Regions from separate parts of the Paraburkholderia sp. GAS82 genome, predicted to be linked through region 2. Evidence: riboswitches for the same ligand, from Rfam matches in the RefSeq annotation. Region 2 holds a riboswitch; the other holds the start of a gene.
What was found. A riboswitch is a leader RNA that binds a small molecule or an ion and turns the genes downstream of it on or off. The one in region 2 is predicted to bind glycine.
Positions count from the first base shown of each region.

Region 1: linked by a shared signal. The riboswitch ahead of P3T17_RS30620 (D-amino acid dehydrogenase) and the one ahead of gcvT (glycine cleavage system aminomethyltransferase GcvT) in region 2 are both predicted to bind glycine.

Region 1 covers NZ_JBNDLX010000011.1:270,161-273,565, reverse strand. Annotated here, with positions in the region: gene P3T17_RS30620 (D-amino acid dehydrogenase) at 7-1,239, opposite strand; glycine riboswitch at 1,281-1,394, opposite strand; gene P3T17_RS30615 (LysR substrate-binding domain-containing protein) at 1,682-2,599, shown strand; gene P3T17_RS30610 (nuclear transport factor 2 family protein) at 2,739-3,140, shown strand; gene P3T17_RS30605 (SDR family oxidoreductase) at 3,206-3,405, shown strand, end outside.
Region 2 covers NZ_JBNDLX010000003.1:47,518-50,922, reverse strand. Annotated here, with positions in the region: gene gcvP (aminomethyl-transferring glycine dehydrogenase) at 1-462, opposite strand, end outside; gene gcvH (glycine cleavage system protein GcvH) at 538-918, opposite strand; gene gcvT (glycine cleavage system aminomethyltransferase GcvT) at 983-2,101, opposite strand; glycine riboswitch at 2,186-2,347, opposite strand; glycine riboswitch at 2,394-2,497, opposite strand; gene P3T17_RS10595 (hypothetical protein) at 2,652-2,999, opposite strand; gene P3T17_RS10590 (oxidoreductase) at 3,229-3,405, opposite strand, start outside.

The sequences.
Region 1 (3,405 bases), on a different contig from region 2:
AGAGGGCTAGGCCGCGCGCCGGCTGGTCTGCTCGATCACGTCCGCTACACCTGCAGCCGTGGCCGCCGAAAGCGTCCAGCCGAGATGTCCGTGGCCGGTGTTATAGAACACGCCCGGCAAACGGCCTTTACGCACCTTCGGCAACATGCTCGGCAGCATGGGGCGCAAACCGGCCCACGGTATGACGCGCGACGTATTCACCTGCGGAAAATAACGGCGCGTCCAGTCGACCAGCGGCGCAATCCGTTCGGCCCGGATATCGCGATTGAAGCCGTTGATTTCAGCGGTCCCCGCCACGCGGAAGCGATCGGCGCCGAGGCGGCTGGTGACGATCTTCGCGCTGTCGTCGAGCAGGCTGACCCACGGAGCGCCTTGCTGGCTCGCTTCATCGTCGAGACAGACGGTGATCGAATAGCCTTTGACGGGGTAGACGTTGACGTGGTCGCCCAGCATCGAGGCGAATTCGCGGCTCCTGACACCGGCGCACACCACGACCCGCGCAAACGACTGCTGAAACGGCTGCCCCGTTTTCGTGGCCGCAATGCTGAACGCGCCCGTCTGATCACGCGTGATCGAAGCAATCTCCGTGTCGTAATGGAATTCGACACCTTGGCGTTCGCATGCCTGAGCGAGACCGCGCGTGAACTTGTGAATATCGCCGGTCGAATCGGACGGTGTAAAGAAACCGCCGTGGAAGGTGCCGTCGAGCGCGGGCTCGATCCGGTGGATTTCGTCAGCGCTTACGGGCTCGCGCTCGAGACCGCCTTCCTTGAGCAATGCATTCACCTTCGCGGCTGCATCGAACTCCTTGCGGGTTTTGTACACATGCAGGATGCCGCGCCGTTCGAGGTCGAAATCGATCCCCTCGCGTTCCGCCATCGAAAACAGATACTGCCGCGCGGCAATCGCGAGCCGCACGGTTTCAATCGTGTTCGCGCGGTAGTGCGGAATCTGCCGCAGAAATTCACCCATCCACGAGTACTTGTGCCAGTTCGGCAGGGGATTGAGCAGGAGCGGTGCGTCGCGGGTCAGCATCCAGCGCAGGCCCTTGAGGACGGTAGCGGTGCTGTTCCACACTTCCGCGTTGCTGGCCGAGAGCTGGCCGCCGTTGGCGAAAGAGGTTTCCATCGCAGCATAGCGATGGCGTTCGAACACGGTGACGTTGAAGCCGCGTTGCGAAAGGGCGTAAGCGGTCGTGACGCCGGTAATGCCGGCGCCGATGATGGCGATACGTGACATGTCATGGTCCAGAGTGAGTGAGCACGGCCGTTTCCGGCTTCCATGCCCCATCTGTCCATGTACCTGAGAGTTTCTTTCCGTGCGCACCCCGTTGCCGGGCGGACGGAAATCCCCTTCGGTGGGCGCTGAAAGCGCCGCTCTCCAGATGTTCCCGCTGGGCGGTCCTTGTGCCTGAGAGTTTCCGGGGCGGTTGCTCCGTCGGCGCCGCCACCGCCTTTCGGCGTGACAGTCTCTCCCGCGACAGCGTGTAGAACGGCGTAAAGGTAGCCTTTCCCAAAAAATAGGGCAAGCGATTTTTGTAATGCGACCTGGTTCGAACATCAGGATGACACGCGACCCGGCAACCATGCACTGGATTCGCCTGACATTTGCGAAATATGCATCAATCGTATAGCCTTTGCCCAGGCTCACCCGCCTCCAGCAACCACCTACAGCCGCCACCGTGAAGGACATCCTCTCCCTCAAGCTTTACACCCGTGTCGCACGTCTTGGCAGCTTCTCCGCTGCGGCGCGCGAATGCGGGCTGTCGCAATCGCAGGTATCGCGCATCATCGCCGATCTGGAAACCGACCTCGGCGCGCGGCTGCTCACGCGGACCACGCGTGCCGTCGTGCTGACCGAGGCCGGCGCCGAATTCCTCGCGCGCCTCGATTCAATCCTGATCGCGCTCGAAGACGCCGAACACAGCGTGCGCGATGGCGGCGAACTGCGCGGCATGCTGCGCATGAGCATGCCGGCCAGTGTGGCGATTCGCGAGGTCATCCCGCGTCTAACACCGTTTCTCGAACTTCATCCGGAGCTACGTCTGCAGGTTTTGCTGGGCGACCGTCCGCAGGATCTCGTCAAGGATGCGGTGGATGTCGCTATCCGGCTCGGGCGGCTGGTCGATTCGAGCGCAACCGCCACGCTGATTACGCAGATCCAGCGCGTGATCATCGCCTCGCGCGACTATGTGGACCGTTATGGCACGCCGGAGAGGCCGGAGGATCTCACGCGGCATCGCATCGTCGGCGGGCCGGCGTCGGTGGTCCCGTCGGGCTGGAAATTCGAGCGTGCGGGCGAAGAGGTGGTGGTCGATCTCGAAGCGCATTTTTCGACCAACGAAAACGAGGGCGCCGTCGCTGCCGCGGTAGGGGGCATCGGCATTACCTCCACGACCGAATGGGCGTGCCGGCGCGAGCTGGCCGACGGTTCGCTCGTCAGGCTGCTCGCTGACTGGACGACCGACGACGTCCCAGTGCATGCGTACTTTCCAATGGGCCGGGCGACCCGCGCGGCAGGGCGCGCAGTCGTCGAACACCTCATGGCCGATCTGCGCCGTGAAGCGCGGCCATCTATGCGCCGCATACATAAGAGATAGCGAAAAAGAGCGGCTACCGCTGCCGCTCAGCCGCCGTTATCTTTACTTCACCACGCAACCGTTCCGGCTCTGCGTTCCGTCGACGTCCGGGACGTCTGGCGGCGCTTCGACTCATCTACCTTCATCTATCGAGACTGACATGAGCACAACCACGCCTGAGCAGAACAAGGCCCTCGTCCTCGAGGCTTTCGATACGCTTTTCAACAAGCGCGACTACGCGGCCGCCGAACGCTTCTGGTCGGACCGCTATATCCAGCACAGCGCACACATTGCACCGGGGCGCGACGGGCTGTTCGGTCTGATCCGCACGCTGCCTGACACACTACGTTACGAGAACCAGCTGATCGTGGCCGAAGGCGACTACGTGATCGCGCATGGCCGTTTCTCCGGCAGCGGCAGGCCAGCCGCGTGGATTGCAGCGGACGTGGTCCGCTTCGAAGACGGCAAGCTCGCCGAGCACTGGGACGTATTGCAGGACGAGGCAACCAGGGAGCAATCCGCGAGCGGTCTGCCGATGTTCGGCGACCGTTTCCCGGAGTGAAGTCCTAGTCCAGAAACATTGGACTTCGAAACCACGATACCTTGAACATTATTTAGGACACCATCATGAAACTGACAGGAAACACGATTTTTATCACAGGCGGCACCTCGGGTATCGGGCGCGCATTGGCCGAGGCGCTGCATCAGCGCGGCAACAAGGTGATCATTAGCGGACGCCGTCGCGGCCTTCTCGACGAGGTGGTCGCAGCCAACCCCGGCATGGCCGCCATCGAGCTGGACATGACTGACGCGGCAAGCATCGAGCG
Region 2 (3,405 bases):
GCCGGTCAGGTCGATGATCATCTGCTGGAAGTTCAGCAGCGCTTCGAGACGGCCTTGCGAGATTTCCGGCTGATACGGCGTGTAAGCCGTGTACCACGCCGGATTTTCGAGTACGTTGCGCAAGATCACCGTCGGGGTGTGCGCGTTGTAATAGCCCTGCCCGATATACGAGCGGAACACCTGGTTCTTGTCGGCCAGCTCACGCAGCGCGGCGAGCGCTTCGGCCTCGCTCTTCGGTTGCGCGAAGGGGCCGAGCGGCAGCGTTTCGGTGCGGCGGATCGTCTTCGGAATCACGGCGTCGATCAGCGCGGCGCGCGAGGCGAAGCCGAGGGCTTCGAGCATCGCCTGGCTGTCGGCCGAATCCGGGCCGATATGCCGTTCAGCGAAGGCGTCATGCACTTCGAGCGCGGCGAGCGAGAGAGGAGTGCGGTTCATCAGACGATCCGGGTGTTCGAGCTTCATGGGGTGTTCCTGGCGGTGCGGCCATCCGCGTTCGTCGGACGCCGCACCTGACGGTTAAAGCGGGTTTGAAATAACTTACTCGCCGATCGACTTGCTGTATGCGTCGGCGTCGATCAGGCGGTCATGCGTCGCATCGGCTGCCGGCTTGATCTTGAACAGCCAGCTGTCATACGGCGTGCTGTTGACGGAGTCAGGCGTATCGGCGACAGCCGTGTTGGCTTCGATGATTTCGCCCGAGACCGGCGCGTAGATATCGGAGGCGGCTTTCACGGATTCGATGACCGCGACGGTGTCGCCGGCGCTAACGGTCTTGCCCAGTTCCTGGACCTCGAAGAAGACGATGTCGCCGAGCGCTTCTTGCGCGTGGTCGGTAATGCCGACCGTCAGCGTGCCGTCTGCTTCGGTGCGGACCCATTCGTGCGATTCGGTGTATTTCAGATCGGCCGGGATGCTCATCGGATGCTCCTGTGCGGTGTGTACGGTAAAAACTTAAAAAGGAGGAAGCGCGCGCAACGAAAGCTTAAGCAGCAAGAACTTTGCCGTTGCGCACGAACGGCAGTTTTACCACGCTTGCGGGAAGGGCTTTGTCACGGATTTGCACGTGGACGACATCGCCGGGCTTCACGTCCTTCGGCACGCGTGCGAAGGCGATGGATTCCTGCATGGTGGGCGAGAATGTACCGCTGGTGATTTCACCTTCGCCGTGCGGCGTGACGACCTTCTGATGGGCGCGCAGCACGCCGGCAGCCTTGCCGTTTTCCTTTTGCAGGATCAGTCCGACGAAAGCGCACTGGCAACCGTCCGCTTCGAGCTTCGCCTTGCCGACGAAGTCGCGCGGCGAATTCAGATCTACGGTCCAGGCGAGACCGGCGTCAAGCGGCGAGACATTGTCGTCCATGTCCTGGCCGTACAGGTTCATGCCGGCCTCGAGGCGCAGCGTATCGCGTGCGCCGAGACCGGCCGGGCGCACGCCCTGGCGCACCAATGCGTCCCAGAACTCGCAGACGGACGTGGAAGGCAGCACGATTTCGAAACCGTCTTCGCCGGTGTAGCCGGTGCGGGCAACCATCAACTCGCCGAACGGCGTGTTCTCGACGATGGCGGCGTTAAACGGCTTGAGGAGTTCGGTGGAGGTGCGGGTGGACGGCGCGACTTGCCAGACCTTTTCGCGGGCGTTCGGACCTTGCACGGCGACGATCGACAGATCGCGGCGCGGCGTGATGGTCAGGCCATAGCCGCCTTCGGCGTTGAGCTTGCCGAACCAGGCGATGTCCTTTTCTGCGGTGGCAGCATTGACCACCAGGCGGAAGTGGGTTTCGGAGAAGAAATAGACGATCAGATCGTCGATCACGCCGCCGTTCGGGTTCAGCAGGCAGGTGTAGAGCGCCTTGCCCGGCGCTTGCAGCTTGCCCACGTTGTTAGCGATTGCGTGTTCGAAAAACGCGCGGACGCGCTCACCGGCGAAATCGACCACACACATGTGCGACACGTCGAACATGCCGGCGTCGGTGCGCACCGCGTGGTGTTCGTCGATTTGCGAGCCGTAGTTGACGGGCATGTCCCAGCCGCCGAAATCGACCATGCGGGCCTTCAGCGCGCGATGGGTGGCGTTAAGCGGGGTGTGTTTGAGTTCGGTCATCAGGGCCTCAGGCAATCTCGACGGATAACAAAAAGGCCATGCGGCTTCATTCCTCGCGGCCAAAAGCCTGCGAGCGATGCCATGCATGACCCCTCTGTCCTCGATACCTGAGAGATTGCGCTGCCGTGCGGGTTTGCAAGTGACTGCAAGCCATCACGGTGAAACGCGCGCCCCTTCGGTGGGCAGCCTGCCTGGCTCGATGATGTTCGATGCCGGTGGCTACTGCCGCTCTCCAGAGTGCGAAAAACCGGTGCCTGATGAAGCTCGGACGATGCCGGAATCAGACGGGTTCTTCGACGCAGCCGGTCCTTTTGCCTGAGAGTTTGTGGGTGTGCCCCTTCGGCGGCGCGGCCCGCAAAAAACATGGCGGCCAACGCTCTCTCCCGACGCGTGCGGCGAATGTACGCGAGGCCCCGAGGCTTGTCAAATGAAGGCTCTGGAGAGCTATGCGGCGGTGCAGCGGGCGGCGCGAGCGCCAAAAAAAGCGCGGGGGAATGACCCCCGCGCCTGTGCTTTCACGGCGAATTGCTGAACAGATTGACTGAGCGGCTTACTCGCCGATTGCGTGTGCTGCGCCGTCGAGTTCCTGGTTCAGCACGCGCTGCTCTTCACCCGACAGGCCACCACCATGCTGGGCAGACATGTCACGCGCTTCCTGACGGATCACGTCGAGGCGGTGATGCAGCGCGCCACCTTGCGGGGGCGGGTAATAGCCTTGATTGACGTGATTGTCGATGCGGCGGCTCAGGTTGTCAGCGCGGCCGTAAACCTGATTCAGGCGCTGAACTGCGATTTCGTGCGGGTTAGGTCCCGGGGGCGGTGCCTGTTGCGGGACCACACAGGCGGCCAGCGAAGAAACCAGTGCCAGACTTGCCAGCGCACGGGTGAAACGTTGCATGCGTACTCTCCTTTTGTTGGTCGGAGTTAACGCTTGAGCGCTTACTCCGGTCCCATGCAGTTGCCTGCGGTCGTCGTGGTCTTGATCGACGGTTAGATCGATATCGTGAAGCAACGGCTAGCCGCAGCCACACGATGACCTGAATTCAGAAACATATTGTAACGGAGCGTCCCTTTCGGAACTGTTAGCAGCGGTTGTCAGCATGTAAGCTGCGACTTGCGCGGCGATCTCAGCGGATTCGCTCGAAGGGCAGGCGCCGGCCTTCCTCTTCGCTGCGCGCGGCCAGTTCGATGATCGTCATGACGTCGACGGCGTCCTGAGGGCTAACCGGGAAACGCTCGCCATCGAGGATGGCTGCCGCCAGCGAGCGATAGAAGCCGATATAGTCGCCGTCGCGGGTCGGCAC